Regions from separate parts of the Shewanella sp. 8A genome, predicted to be linked through region 4. Evidence: predicted binding sites of a transcription regulator. Region 4 holds the regulator's gene; each other region holds the start of a gene.
The links. Region 4 encodes sigma-54, which starts transcription at its own class of promoters, with help from an activator protein. Its sites were predicted from a motif close to GTTGGCACGNNNNTNGNNT; they were not measured.
Positions count from the first base shown of each region.

Region 1 (3,153 bases), on a different contig from region 4:
AGCCCGTAAGCTAGGCTTCCATGGCGGTGGTCATATCGAATGGGAAGGTATTATTGCGACCCAAACTATCGGGAAGTGCACCGAGGAAGATATCGCTGCTGTTAAGGCATTCTGGGCGGGTCAAAAAGTGACTCAACTCGAAGTTAGCGAACTGTACGATATCTGGTGGAGTTAATGCCAGAACAGGCGTTATTAGAGGAAGTGGTCGACAAAGTTCGACCCTTGCTCGGCCAAGGAAAGGTTGCTAATTATATTCCTGCGCTAGCCAATGTTGATGCTGGCAAATTGGGCATAGCCGTGACCACTATTGACGGTGAAACCATAGGCGCAGGCGATTACCTTGAGCCATTTTCAATTCAAAGTATTTCTAAAGTTTTCAGCTTAACCTTAGCGCTAACTTTATATGAAGAAACCGAAATTTGGAGCCGCGTCGGCAAAGAACCCTCGGGACACTCCTTCAATTCATTAGTCCAAGTCGAACTCGAGCGGGGTAAACCTCGCAATCCCTTTATTAATGCTGGCGCATTAGTCATCGCTGACTTATTACAGAGCCGTTTAGGGGCACCTAAGCATCGGATGTTGGAATTGGTCAGGGCGCTGAGTCAAAACGATAAAGTTTGTTTCGATAAGCAAGTGGCTGATTCTGAATATCAGCACAGTGCTCGTAATGCGGCCATCGCCTATCTGATGAAATCCTTCGGCAATTTTCAAGGTGATGTCGATACAGTGCTGCGCACTTATTTTCATTACTGCGCCTTAAAAATGAACTGCGCCGATCTATCGCGGGCGATGCTGTATTTAGCTAATCGCGGTAAAACCATAGATGGCACTAAGCTTATTTCGCAAGTGCAGACTCGGCAGTTAAATGCCCTGTTAGCAACCTCGGGCTTGTACGATGGCGCTGGTGAGTTTGCCTATCGTGTCGGTATGCCTGGCAAAAGTGGTGTCGGTGGCGGCATTATTGCGGTGATCCCTAGGGAGCTCTCGGTCTGCGTTTGGTCACCCGAATTAGATAACCAAGGTAACTCCCTCGCGGGGACGGCGATGCTTGAGCATCTCAGCCAGCGTCTCGGACGTTCAATCTTCTGATTTAACTCTTTGATTAGCACTGCTAGGCTAAATATTAGTGAAATTCACTAATCTGCTATCGGTGCTAATTTTTATAACTCCATACTAATCATATTATTACAAAGTTGGCACATCTTCTGCTAATTGTCTTTTAGCATGTTAGCTTAGTCGAATTACTCAGATTAAAGGATGAACCACAATGAAAATAAATACGCTATTAACTGGAGTGGCATTATCGGGTGTTATTTTAGGTGCTTCTGGCTTGCAATCAGCACAAGCGAAAACCGAGCCGCAAATTGATGAGCGCTGTGAGGTTTCCCTTAATTATGATGTGAGAGTCGAACCTAAAAAATTAGTGATGAGTGAGAAGGGCGCCGAGAAGTATCGTATCGAGGTTGACAAGTTATACGTTGAAGGCAAGCAGGTAACTTTAACTGATAAGCAGAAGAAGCTAGTTAGCCAATACGCCGATGAGGTGTCTACTCAGGTACCTGAAGTCATTGAATTAGTCAATGAAGCGGTTGCACTAGCCTCTCAAGCCGTGAGTATGGCGTTAACGCCACTGATGGGCGATGCCGCAGGCGCTAAGTTTGATGAGATGATGGCGGGCGTGCAGAAGCGTGTCGATGCCGTAGCCTACAAGCAGGGCGATAGTTTTTACCTTGGTGCGACCGAAGAGTCGATGCAAAACACTTTTAACGATGAGTTTGAACAGGAAATGGAGCAAATCGTGCAAAACTCCATTGGTACCCTGATGATGAATATCGGTGGCCAAATTCTTGCCGGCGATGGTGAGTCCTTCGATGCTAAGATGGAGGCATTTTCACAAAAAATGGATAAATTAGGCGATGATATTGAGCAGCAAATTGAATCCCAATCCAAGGGGATTGAAGCGAAAGCCGACCGTTTATGTGACCGTTTTGAAAACCTGCTAGTGCTTGAAAATCAACTGCGTAAAGAAGTGCCTGAGTTAGCACCTTATGTGTTGACGCAAAACACTCACCACGAATTGCGTGAGTAGATATCGCAGAAGATATCTAAGGGAGTAAACTGGTTTTTACGCTAGAACGTTTGCCTAGCTGGCAAAATGAATAAAGCAGTTTAAATGATCAATGCCTCAGCACCTTTGTGTTTGGGGCTTTTTATTGGGGAATTGTTACCAAGCACCTTGATATTAATCCCAATGCTTGCGGCTATTTAGTGTGGAATGTTACATTCTTCAGACTAATGTTTGGTATACTCTTAAAATATAATGAAAAGCTGGCAACTCAGTCAGATAAAACACTCTACTTTAGCTGACTTTTTCGGTTTAAATCTCTACAACGAACCCATTTGCTGTGAGATATTAAGGCGTTATGGAATGCTGCATTCCTGCGTTATTCCGAAAGTTTAAATCACTGTCGAAACTGCTTAAGGCGACTTTCCATGTTAGAACTGTTAGAACCTATTGCGATTTTTACTCATGTGGCCAGAGCCGGAAGTTTCAGTGCGGCCGCAAGAAGGCTTGGGATCTCTAAATCTAAGGTTAGTACGCAGGTAGCCGATCTCGAGCATAGACTCGGTGTTCAACTGATCCAGCGTACTACTCGCAGCTTAAGTTTGACTGAAGCTGGGCATTTGTTATATCTGCAAGGTGAAGAGTTACTCCGCGATGCTGAGCAGGCGATTGCTAGCGTGCATAATTTAAACGATGCGACCCGCGGCGTGTTAAAGGTGGGTATTTCTCAGTCCTTTGGCGCTATGCATATCATTCCCGCACTGCCATCCTTTATGGCAAAACACCCTGAGCTCGAACTGCAAGTCAGTTTGCTTGATCATAAGGTGGATGTGGTCAGTGAAGGTTTAGACTTACTGTTAACTATGTCTGAGCAGCTTCCTCTTGGTATGGTGGCGCGACCTTTGATGAAGTGTCAGTTCCTACTCGTTGCCTCACCCGATTATATTGCTAAACATGGCGAACCTTCGCGTCCAGAGCAATTAGTCGACCATAACTGCTTGGTGTATCAAGGTGAGTGGCATGAGCACAGCATGTGGCAGTTTAAAAAGGGCGATGATTACTGTGAGATAGGTGTCTCAGGTAACTTT
Region 1 covers NZ_JAMDJP010000005.1:78,431-81,583, forward strand. Annotated here, with positions in the region: gene M0413_RS05365 (YggL family protein) at 1-175, shown strand, start outside; gene glsB (glutaminase B) at 175-1,089, shown strand; gene M0413_RS05375 (YggN family protein) at 1,268-2,089, shown strand; gene M0413_RS05380 (LysR family transcriptional regulator) at 2,494-3,153, shown strand, end outside.
Region 1: a site for sigma-54 is predicted at 1,193-1,211, ahead of M0413_RS05375 (YggN family protein). Genes of this name have one in related genera too.

Region 2 (3,153 bases), on a different contig from region 4:
AGTCGGTGGTGCTTCGGGATAAACTGGGGCATAGAAGGGATCATCCGCAATCGGCTTCTTTGGAGTTGAACTACATGCCGCCAGCAAGAGCGTACTAGCCAATAGTAGATATCTAGCCATGATCATGTGCCTCTATAGATTCTGATTCACATAAGCCAGCATCTGATCGACCGCCGAAATCACTTTGGAGTTCATCTCGTAGATCCGCTGACTTTCAATGAGGTTAACTAGCTCTTCGGTCACGTTCACGTTAGAGGTTTCTAACGCACCTTGACGAATCGCTCCCATACCATCAAGTGATGCAGTGCCTTGAATAGGCGTACCACTCGCACCAGTTTCGGTGTATAGGTTTTGTCCCATAGGATCTAAACCCGACGGGTTAATAAAGTCGGTCATACTGAGCTGCCCAACGACCTGGTTTTCCGCCGCACCTGGTGTTTTTACCGAAACTTCCCCTTCAGCAGAGACCGTAATACTGGTTGCATCCTCAGGAATAGTGATCGCAGGTTGCAACACATAACCCGAACCCGGCGTGACAATTTGCCCTGTATCATCTAAGGTAAATTGACCATTACGGGTATAAGCCGTAGTCCCATCGGGGAGCTGCACTTCGAAAAATCCAGGACCTTCAATCATCAAATCGAGCGAGTTATCCGTGGTCAGCATATTGCCTTGGGTAAACATTTTTTGGGTGGCTACCACCTTGGTACCCGCACCAATGTTCAAACCGTTTGGCAACTTAGTGTTAGAGGCGCTGATCCCACCCGCTTGGTTAACAGTTTGATAAAGTAAGTCTTCAAATACCGCGCGGCTTTTTTTATAGCCCACAGTACTGGCGTTAGCGACGTTGTTTGAAATCACCGCAATATCGGTTTGCTGTGCGTCTAAGCCAGTTTTACTAATCCATAACGCTGGATGCATAATTTATCTCCTAACTAATCCGCATTAATGAGGATGAAGCGCGGTCATTTTCTTCCGCGGTTTTCATCATCTTCACTTGCAATTCAAATTGTCGCTGTAGGTCGATTAAGGACACCATCTCATCTACGGGGTTGACGTTACTGCCCTCTACAGCACCACTTTCTACAAATACACTGGGATCGGCAGGCGCCGGATCACCGGATACCAAACGGAACAATCCATCCTCGCCGCGCATCATTTGTGCATTGCCGGGGTTTACTAACTTTAATCTTCCTACCTCTTCGACAACTTCTGTCGTCGCACCTTGAGGACGAACAGAGATAATCCCATCCTGTGAAATAGTGACCTTTTCAATTGGCAGCGGTAACACAATCGGTCCGGCATCACCCATCACGGGATTACCACGGTCGTTATGCAATAAACCTGTTGAGTCAAAACTGAGACTGCCAGAACGGGTATAAGCTTCACTACCATCCTGTGCTTGCACGGCAAACCAACCGTCACCTTTAATGGCAACGTCAAGATCGCGTCCAGTAGATTTAATCGGGCCCGAACGAAAATTGGCGGAGGGGGTTTCAACCATGGCAAAGACCCTTGTCGGCAATCCTTCACCAAAGGCTTGCATCGATCTGGCTTGCGCCATATCCGACTTAAATCCATCGGTATTTGCGTTGGCTAAGTTGTTGGCACGCAACGCCAACTCATTCATATTTTGCTTAGCGCCGCTCATGGAGATATAAAGGAATTTGTCCACAGACTGCTCCGTCAAAGTTTCAACCTGACAATAGCAAAGCAAGCATCATGCCAATAAAATAAGCAGCTAGTTAACTGATAAATTAGGAGATTTTAATAAACGAATGAATGCACAACAGAAAGAGGCTAAGTGTTGCCGCTTGCGGCAACACTTAGCAGAGGCAAGATTAACTTAACGAATTTGCAGAACAGTTTGTTGCAGAGTGTTATTCACTTCCAGCGTACGTGAGTTGGCTTGGAAGTTACGTTGTGCCGAAATCAAATCCACCAGCTCAGTCGTCAAGTCAATGTTAGATTGCTCTAACGCTGAAGAACTGAGACTACCAAACGTACCACTGTTAGGCTCACCAGCCAGCGCAGGACCTGACGATAAACTGGCTTTCCACGAGGTATTACCCACTTGTGTCAACCCTTGTTCGTTTGCAAAGCGAACTAAAGCAACGCGGGCTAATGGCACTGTTGAACCATTGGAGTAACTGGCAGTGATCAAACCATCTTCACCAATTTCGACATTGGTTAAACGCCCTACTGTGGTACCGTCCTGTGACAATTCAGTGGCGGCAAAGGGAGCTGAATATTGGGTTGGTGCATTAAATTTAATAGTCACGGCTTGAGTGCCATCAGCACCAGGGCCTAACACGCCAGCGCCGCCAACCCCTAGCGCTTCGGTGGCGACGACTGCCGGATCACTCCCAGTATACACACCGACAGAATTAAACTTCAGAACCGATCCCTTCCAGCCGCCAGCCGTTTGAGCTGTGCCAGAGGCATCGGGAGTGCCATCACCATTGGTGTCAGTCTGATATGTACCAGCAGGGCCAGAAATATCAACTTGTTTACCATCAATGGCATAGTATGCAACCCAGTTGTTCTCACCATTATATGAGCCATTATTTGGCTTGACGAAATAGGTCGTCATGATATGTGGCTCACCCAGAGAGTCATAAATCGTCATGGATGTCACACTGTTATAGGTTTTGGAGTCTAAAGGATCAAAAGCAGCAGGGTCGAGTGAACCTTCTTTTGCATTTAAATTCATCTGCAAAGTCACGTTTTCAGTTTGAACAGGGCTACCTGCAGTATCAGGAATTTGTACTGGCTTAGCTGTCGTTAAACTGACAGAGGTAGAGTTACCATCTTTGTCTACTGGAAAGGTCTGCAAAAAATTCCCAGCAGAGTCAACCATATAATTATTTTTGTCGACTTTGAAAGCACCTGCCCGAGTAAACTGATGATCCAAGGTACCTATCTCGGACGCAGTTACAAAAAAGCCACCGCCTTTAATCGCTAAATCTAACGAGTTATTCGTCAGTTGCAAACTACCTTGGTGGAATTGCTGCGCCACTTGGCTCGTAGCCACACCGCCACCCACAGCGGTTTTTGAGTTTGAGAAAATTGAATTAGCGTAAACATCCGCAAATTCAGCACGCGATTCTTTAAAGCCAATGGTGTTAGCATTCGCGATATTGTTCGCAGTAG
Region 2 covers NZ_JAMDJP010000005.1:191,021-194,173, reverse strand. Annotated here, with positions in the region: gene flgH (flagellar basal body L-ring protein FlgH) at 1-120, opposite strand, end outside; gene flgG (flagellar basal-body rod protein FlgG) at 133-921, opposite strand; gene flgF (flagellar basal-body rod protein FlgF) at 932-1,675, opposite strand; gene flgE (flagellar hook protein FlgE) at 1,847-3,153, opposite strand, start outside.
Region 2: a site for sigma-54 is predicted at 1,712-1,730, ahead of flgF (flagellar basal-body rod protein FlgF). Genes of this name have one in related genera too.

Region 3 (3,153 bases), on a different contig from region 4:
TTAACCCACTTTATTAACGTTAAACAAACGGAGTTTGCTATTGGGGATTATCAGGATGGCGAGGCTAAAGGCCGAGTGTTATTAGATTATTTACGAGTTACTCCGCTTAATTTTGACCCCGCTTTAGAGCCTGATACCCAAAGTGATGCGCCATTACAGGATGATCCACAGCAGCAAACCATGCCCTTTGTGGCGCCTTTTATTGTGACTAACCAAGGTTCAGGTGTGTTCTGGTATCTCGGCTTGTTTAGCCTAGATTATGGCCAAAATCGTGTGCAGCACTTAGGCAGTGTATTTATTGGCGATCGTATTGAGGTCGATAATATTGAACCTGTTTATCCCTTTGAATCCCCATTTAAAGTAGCTGTTACTTACCGTGAGAGGGCGGCTGAACAACCCATGACAACACCGCCAACTGTAATTAAAACCCTTAAAATCGGTGTCAGTGAATCAGAAATCAAAGCGCTGCATTAGGTTTAGAGCGGGGCTTATGCTAAGTTAATTTTACCTCAGCTGCGGCTGAGGTATTTATTTCATCTAGCGGCCGGAAAGCGAAGGTTTTGGCATAAAGCATAAAATTAAAACAAGGAGCGTGTTATGGAAATGACCAAAGTCACAGGCAAATTTGATGTTAAGCTCAATCCCGAGAATGCCTATGCCACAGGTGTGGGCGGTGTGAACTTGGGCAGAATGACTTTAGATAAAACCTTTTATGGTGAGCTAGAGGCCCGCAGCCAAGGCGAAATGCTTAGTGCCATGACCGCGGTAAAAGGCTCAGCGGGTTATGTGGCGATTGAACAAGTCGTGGGTAAACTGTGCGGCAGACAGGGCAGTTTTGTGCTGCAACATTTTGGCATTATGACCGATGGTCAAAACCGCTTACACCTTGAGGTCGTCCCCCATTCTGGCGCGGGTGAACTCACAGGGCTATATGGTACGATGGCGATAAGCATTGAAAACGGTCAACATTTTTATGAATTTAGCTTCTGCCTTGAACAGGAAGCCTAAGGCATGATTAACATAACATCGCGCCGATAAAACAAAACCAGCCGAAGCTGGTTTTGTGGTTTTTGCCCGAGTGACTAATACCAACAGCTGAGTTATCAAGAGTATCTAGAGCTGAATTAGCAAGGGCTGAATGTTAAGACCATTATGAGGTTTTGACTTTGATCTTATCGACGACCTTTTTCACATCATCGGTATTTTTGGCAATGGTCAGTGCTAATTGACGCTCGGCATCGCTGGCCACTTCACCCTGTAAGGTCACTACGCCATCGGCAACGTCTACATTAATTTGGGTGCCCGAAACGTCGGTCGAGAACAACAGGCGGGTTTTTACGACCGTTGCGACCTTAGAGTCGGTTAAGGTCTTCACTACCTCACTGGTGCTCTCGTTTTCATTCATCACGGTTAATTTGTTTTCAACCCCTTTTACCCCATCCAAGCTTTTGATCAGCTCCGCTGCGAGCGCCTTATCGACACTGCTTTCCACTTTACCGGTTAAGGTCACATGGCCGTTTTTCACGTCGGTCATAATGTCAAAGGAGTTGAGGTTAGTATTAAGCAACAAAGTCGTTTCGGCCTTGCCATCGAGCCAAGCATCTTTGGCATCGTCTTTCCAATCCTGTGCGGCGGTCACATTTAAGCTGATAGAACCGACAAGTAAGGTGGTTAAGGCTAAAGTTGTCGTGTTTTTCATAATGATATCCTCCGTTGTTATCTCGAAGGGACTAAAGCGTGAATCGTGCCAATATTTTTATCTGATTGATTTTAAGATAATTATATTTGTTTTCGGCTCGTTTCGACTGTTTAATCCAAAAGCAAGCTCGGCGCTTTTTACCGACAAAATGTAAATATTACCGAGGGTGATAAAGCGATTGGGCTTAAGCAAGATAGGCGTTAAGAATCGCCAGATCGCAGGCAACAAAAACGCGGCTCAGTTGGCCGCGTTATTGGCTGGCATTGCTGCCTTACAGGGCTTGGCTACGCAGGTGTAAGGTATCCAAATGGATTTGTAGCCAAGCAATATCCTCGGCCAATTGGCTGATTAACCTTGGGTGATTGGCTTTTTTAATTAACTGTTTGAGGTGGTTAAGGCGCTGACGCTCAAGCTCGCAGAGCACTGTGAGGGCATCGGCGAGTTGCTGTTTAATAAGTAAAGCATCGACATCGGCATAGGGCCGAGTCTGCGACGGCGGCACCGAGTGCGGGCCTATGTACTGTAATGATTGGGCGAGCAGTTGCCTAAATCGCGCCAGCATCCCTTGGTATGTGTTGATTTGGGCAATAAAAATGCGTTTTAGGCTGTAGTCATCGACAGTGGTATTGGCCCGAGTATAAAAATCCACGCCGGTTTGCGTCAGCTCGATTAACTCATTAACCAGCTTAATATCGGCGCTCAGCTCGGTCTGATGTTGCGCAACATTAGACGTCATAACGACCTCCTGTGGTAGTTTGGGCAGCTCCGCCGACACGGATTGCCCACATTTTCATGGAAATATCAGTTTCATTCAGCTTCTATGCATATTTCGTTCACTTTTTAATGATAAGTTAATGGTTTGATTTAACTGATGATATTTATCTATTGTCGCCAGTAGGCCGACTATTGTCGGCAACTCTTACCGTTAAGATTGTTAAAGTTTCACAGCTGGCATACAGTGATTCCTTATTCACAGGGAGTGGCACAAGATGATCCGACCAACGCTTTTCTATCATCTACAGGACGTCGAAACCGAGCAGGCATTAGTGAAGCTCGAGGGCGCGCAGACCTACAACAAGCTACGCAGTAGCGATGATTTATCTTGGATTAGTCAGCTGGAGGCCAATCGTATCGATGTGGCGATCATTGAGCTGCCCCGTCTTAGCCGTGAAGATTACTTAGCCTTACTCGAGTCCAGCGCCATTGCGGATGTGGAGTTTATTTTCCTCTCCGACGGCCTGCCGAATCCTCACCTCGATACACTCTTGTCCAAATACGCGGGCTACCATTTCCGTAAGCCCATCGATATGTCCTTGCTGTGCGAAACCTTAGCCGATTTTGCCCAGCATCTGGTTGCCAATACCTCGACGCGCATTCGTCCCTATGCTAGCGAGTTAGACCAATATGGTTTGCTGGTGGGCTCCTCGTTACCTATGCACCGTTTGTATCGCACT
Region 3 covers NZ_JAMDJP010000001.1:242,508-245,660, forward strand. Annotated here, with positions in the region: gene M0413_RS01060 (hypothetical protein) at 1-474, shown strand, start outside; gene M0413_RS01065 (DUF3224 domain-containing protein) at 598-1,008, shown strand; gene M0413_RS01070 (BON domain-containing protein) at 1,151-1,699, opposite strand; gene M0413_RS01075 (hypothetical protein) at 1,971-2,435, opposite strand; gene M0413_RS01080 (sigma-54 interaction domain-containing protein) at 2,689-3,153, shown strand, end outside.
Region 3: a site for sigma-54 is predicted at 1,734-1,752, ahead of M0413_RS01070 (BON domain-containing protein). Genes of this name have one in related genera too.

Region 4 (3,153 bases):
AAATGACCCAAATCACCTTAAAAGCACAGAATCTCGCCAAGAGTTATAAAAGCCGCCAGGTTGTCAAAGATGTCAGCCTGACAGTAAAAACGGGTCAAGTCGTCGGTCTACTCGGCCCTAACGGTGCGGGTAAAACCACCACCTTTTACATGGTCGTGGGCTTAGTTAAAAGCGATAAAGGCCATATCTTTATCGACGATGATGATTTAACCGCCGATCCTATGCATCTGCGTGCCCGCAAAGGTATTGGTTACCTACCACAGGAAGCGAGTATCTTTCGTAAATTAACCGTACACGACAACATCATGGCGGTACTGCAAACCCGTAAAGAGCTCAATAGTGACCAGCGCGAAGAAGCACTAGAGCAACTGCTAGAAGAGTTCCATATCACCCATATTCGTGACAGCCAAGGCATGTCCTTATCGGGCGGTGAACGTCGCCGCGTCGAAATTGCCCGCGCCTTAGCGGCCAACCCCAAGTTTATTCTGCTTGATGAGCCCTTTGCGGGCGTTGATCCGATCTCCGTTATCGATATCAAGAAAATTATCGAGCAGCTTAAGAGCCGAGGCCTTGGAGTACTTATCACAGACCACAATGTGCGCGAGACCTTAGACGTCTGTGAACATGCTTACATTGTGAGTCACGGTAATCTTATTGCCGAGGGCACACCCGCAGAGATCTTAGACAATCAGCAAGTTAGGGCTGTGTACTTAGGTGAACAATTCAGGCTATAGTTACTAAAACAAAGCTAATAAGCCTTGAATTTGAGAGCGCTAGGCTCCATCCATATGATATCAAGCGACCTAAACTCACAATAATAACCTAGGGATCAGCGGTAACATGAAAGCGTCACTCCAGCTCAAACTGGGTCAACAGTTAACCATGACGCCACAACTTCAGCAGGCCATTCGCCTGCTGCAACTGTCGTCATTGGAACTGCAACAAGAAATCCAGCAAGCCTTAGACTCTAATCCTCTTCTCGAGCTGGAAGAGGAGCAATTTGACGCGCCTAGCGAACGTAAGCAAGATATCGCCGATACCGACTTTAGCGAAACGACTGCCCAGCCACAGGAACAAGATAATTCCACCGTGGACATTGCCGAGTCGCTGACCAAAGAATCTCTGCCCGAAGAGTTACCCATGGATACCACTTGGGATGAAGTATTTACCGCATCGCCAAACTCAGGTTCTGGCGCCAGCCGTGAAGATGACATGCCCTTCCAAGGGGAAACTAGCGAGGGGTTGTACGAACATTTAGAATGGCAAAAAAACCTCACACCCTTCTCTGAAACCGATTTAGCCATTGCCACCGCGATTATTGATGCCATTGACGATCAAGGTTATCTCACTCAAAGCACTGAAGATATCCTCGAAGCCATGGGCAATCCCGAGATTGAACTCGACGAAGTTGAAGCCGTGCTCAAGCGTATTCAACATTTCGACCCCGTTGGTGTCGCGGCAAGGGATTTAAGCGAATGTTTACTGATCCAGCTATCTCATTTTTCGCCTGATACCCCTCACATCGAAAACGCCCGCATGCTGATCAAAGATCATTTAGATCTGATCGCCGCTCGCGACTTTAGGCTGTTAATGCGTAAGACCAAACTGAAAGAGGACGAGTTAAGGGACAGTATTGCGCTGATCCAAACCTTGAATCCTCGCCCCGGTTTACTCATCACCCCTGTCGATGAAGAATATGTGATCCCCGATGTATCGGTGTCGAAGAAAAACGGCCGTTGGGTGGTCGAATTAAACCCTGACTGCATGCCAAAAATCAACGTAAATCAGCAATATGCAGCAATGGCCCGAAGTTCAAAAAATCAAGCTGATAGCCAATTTATTCGTGGCCATCTGCAAGAGGCTAAATGGTTTATCAAAAGCCTTGAAAGCCGCAACGAAACACTGCTCAAGGTAGCAAACTGCATAGTGCAATACCAACAGGGTTTCTTCGAATATGGTGAAGAAGCCATGAAACCTATGGTCCTAAACGATATCGCCGAGGCGGTAGAGATGCATGAGTCCACCATTTCACGGGTGACCACACAAAAATACATGCATACCCCAAAAGGACTTTTTGAACTAAAATATTTCTTCTCAAGCCACGTCGGGACGGATGATGGCGGTGAGTGCTCATCCACAGCAATCAGAGCTTTCATTAAGAAACTGGTTGCAGCGGAAAACCAGAAAAAACCATTAAGCGACAGCAAGATGGCTCAACTTCTGGCAGAACAGGGAATTAACGTTGCGCGCAGAACCATTGCGAAGTACCGAGAAGCGATGCTTATTCCCCCTTCCAATCAGCGTAAAAGTTTATAGCCTATTGTGAGTATCGGAGGACGTTTCTATGCAAATAAACCTAAGTGGACACCATATCGAGATTACTGAATCGTTACGGGCATATGTTGAGGAAAAGTTTTCAAAACTTGAACGTCATTTCGAACAGATCAATAATGTGCACGTTGTGCTCAATGTTGAGAAAATGCAACAGATTGCCGAAGCGAGAATCAACCTCACCGGTGGTGAAGTCTTCGCGACTTCAGAGCATGCAGATATGTATGCTGCCATAGACGTCCTGATTGATAAACTTGATCGTCAGGTTATTAAACACAAAGAGAAGTTAACAAAACACTAGCAATGGAACTTCGTACCATACTGCGGCCGGAGTGCACAACCTGCGCCACTCCGGGCAGTAAGAAAAAGGTACTGGAACTCATCAGCGACTTAGCCGCTGCCCAGTACCCCACCCTCTCATCTCAAGAGATCTTCGAAAGCCTCGTGGCGCGCGAAAAGATGGGTAGCACAGGTATAGGTAACGGTATCGCCATTCCACATGGTCGATTAACCGATATAACACAACCCATAGCGATATTGATAAAATGTGAGGAGCCGATAGCCTTTGATGCTATCGATAAACAACCCGTCGATATTTTATTTGCACTACTCGTGCCTGCCGACCAATGTCAGCAGCACCTAAGTACCTTGTCATGCATGGCTGAAAAGCTCAGTGACAAGCAAATATTAAAACAATTGCGCAAGACGCATGATGAAACGGAACTCTATCAGGTAATCATTGGATGAAACTGGTCATAGTGTCAGGGCGTTCAGGCTCAGGCAAATCGGTCGCACTTAGAGTGCTTGAAGATCTCGGCTACT
Region 4 covers NZ_JAMDJP010000021.1:6,154-9,306, reverse strand. Annotated here, with positions in the region: gene lptA (lipopolysaccharide transport periplasmic protein LptA) at 1-6, shown strand, start outside; gene lptB (LPS export ABC transporter ATP-binding protein) at 3-734, shown strand; gene M0413_RS15610 (RNA polymerase factor sigma-54) at 841-2,316, shown strand; gene hpf (ribosome hibernation promoting factor) at 2,345-2,632, shown strand; gene ptsN (PTS IIA-like nitrogen regulatory protein PtsN) at 2,635-3,078, shown strand; gene rapZ (RNase adapter RapZ) at 3,075-3,153, shown strand, end outside.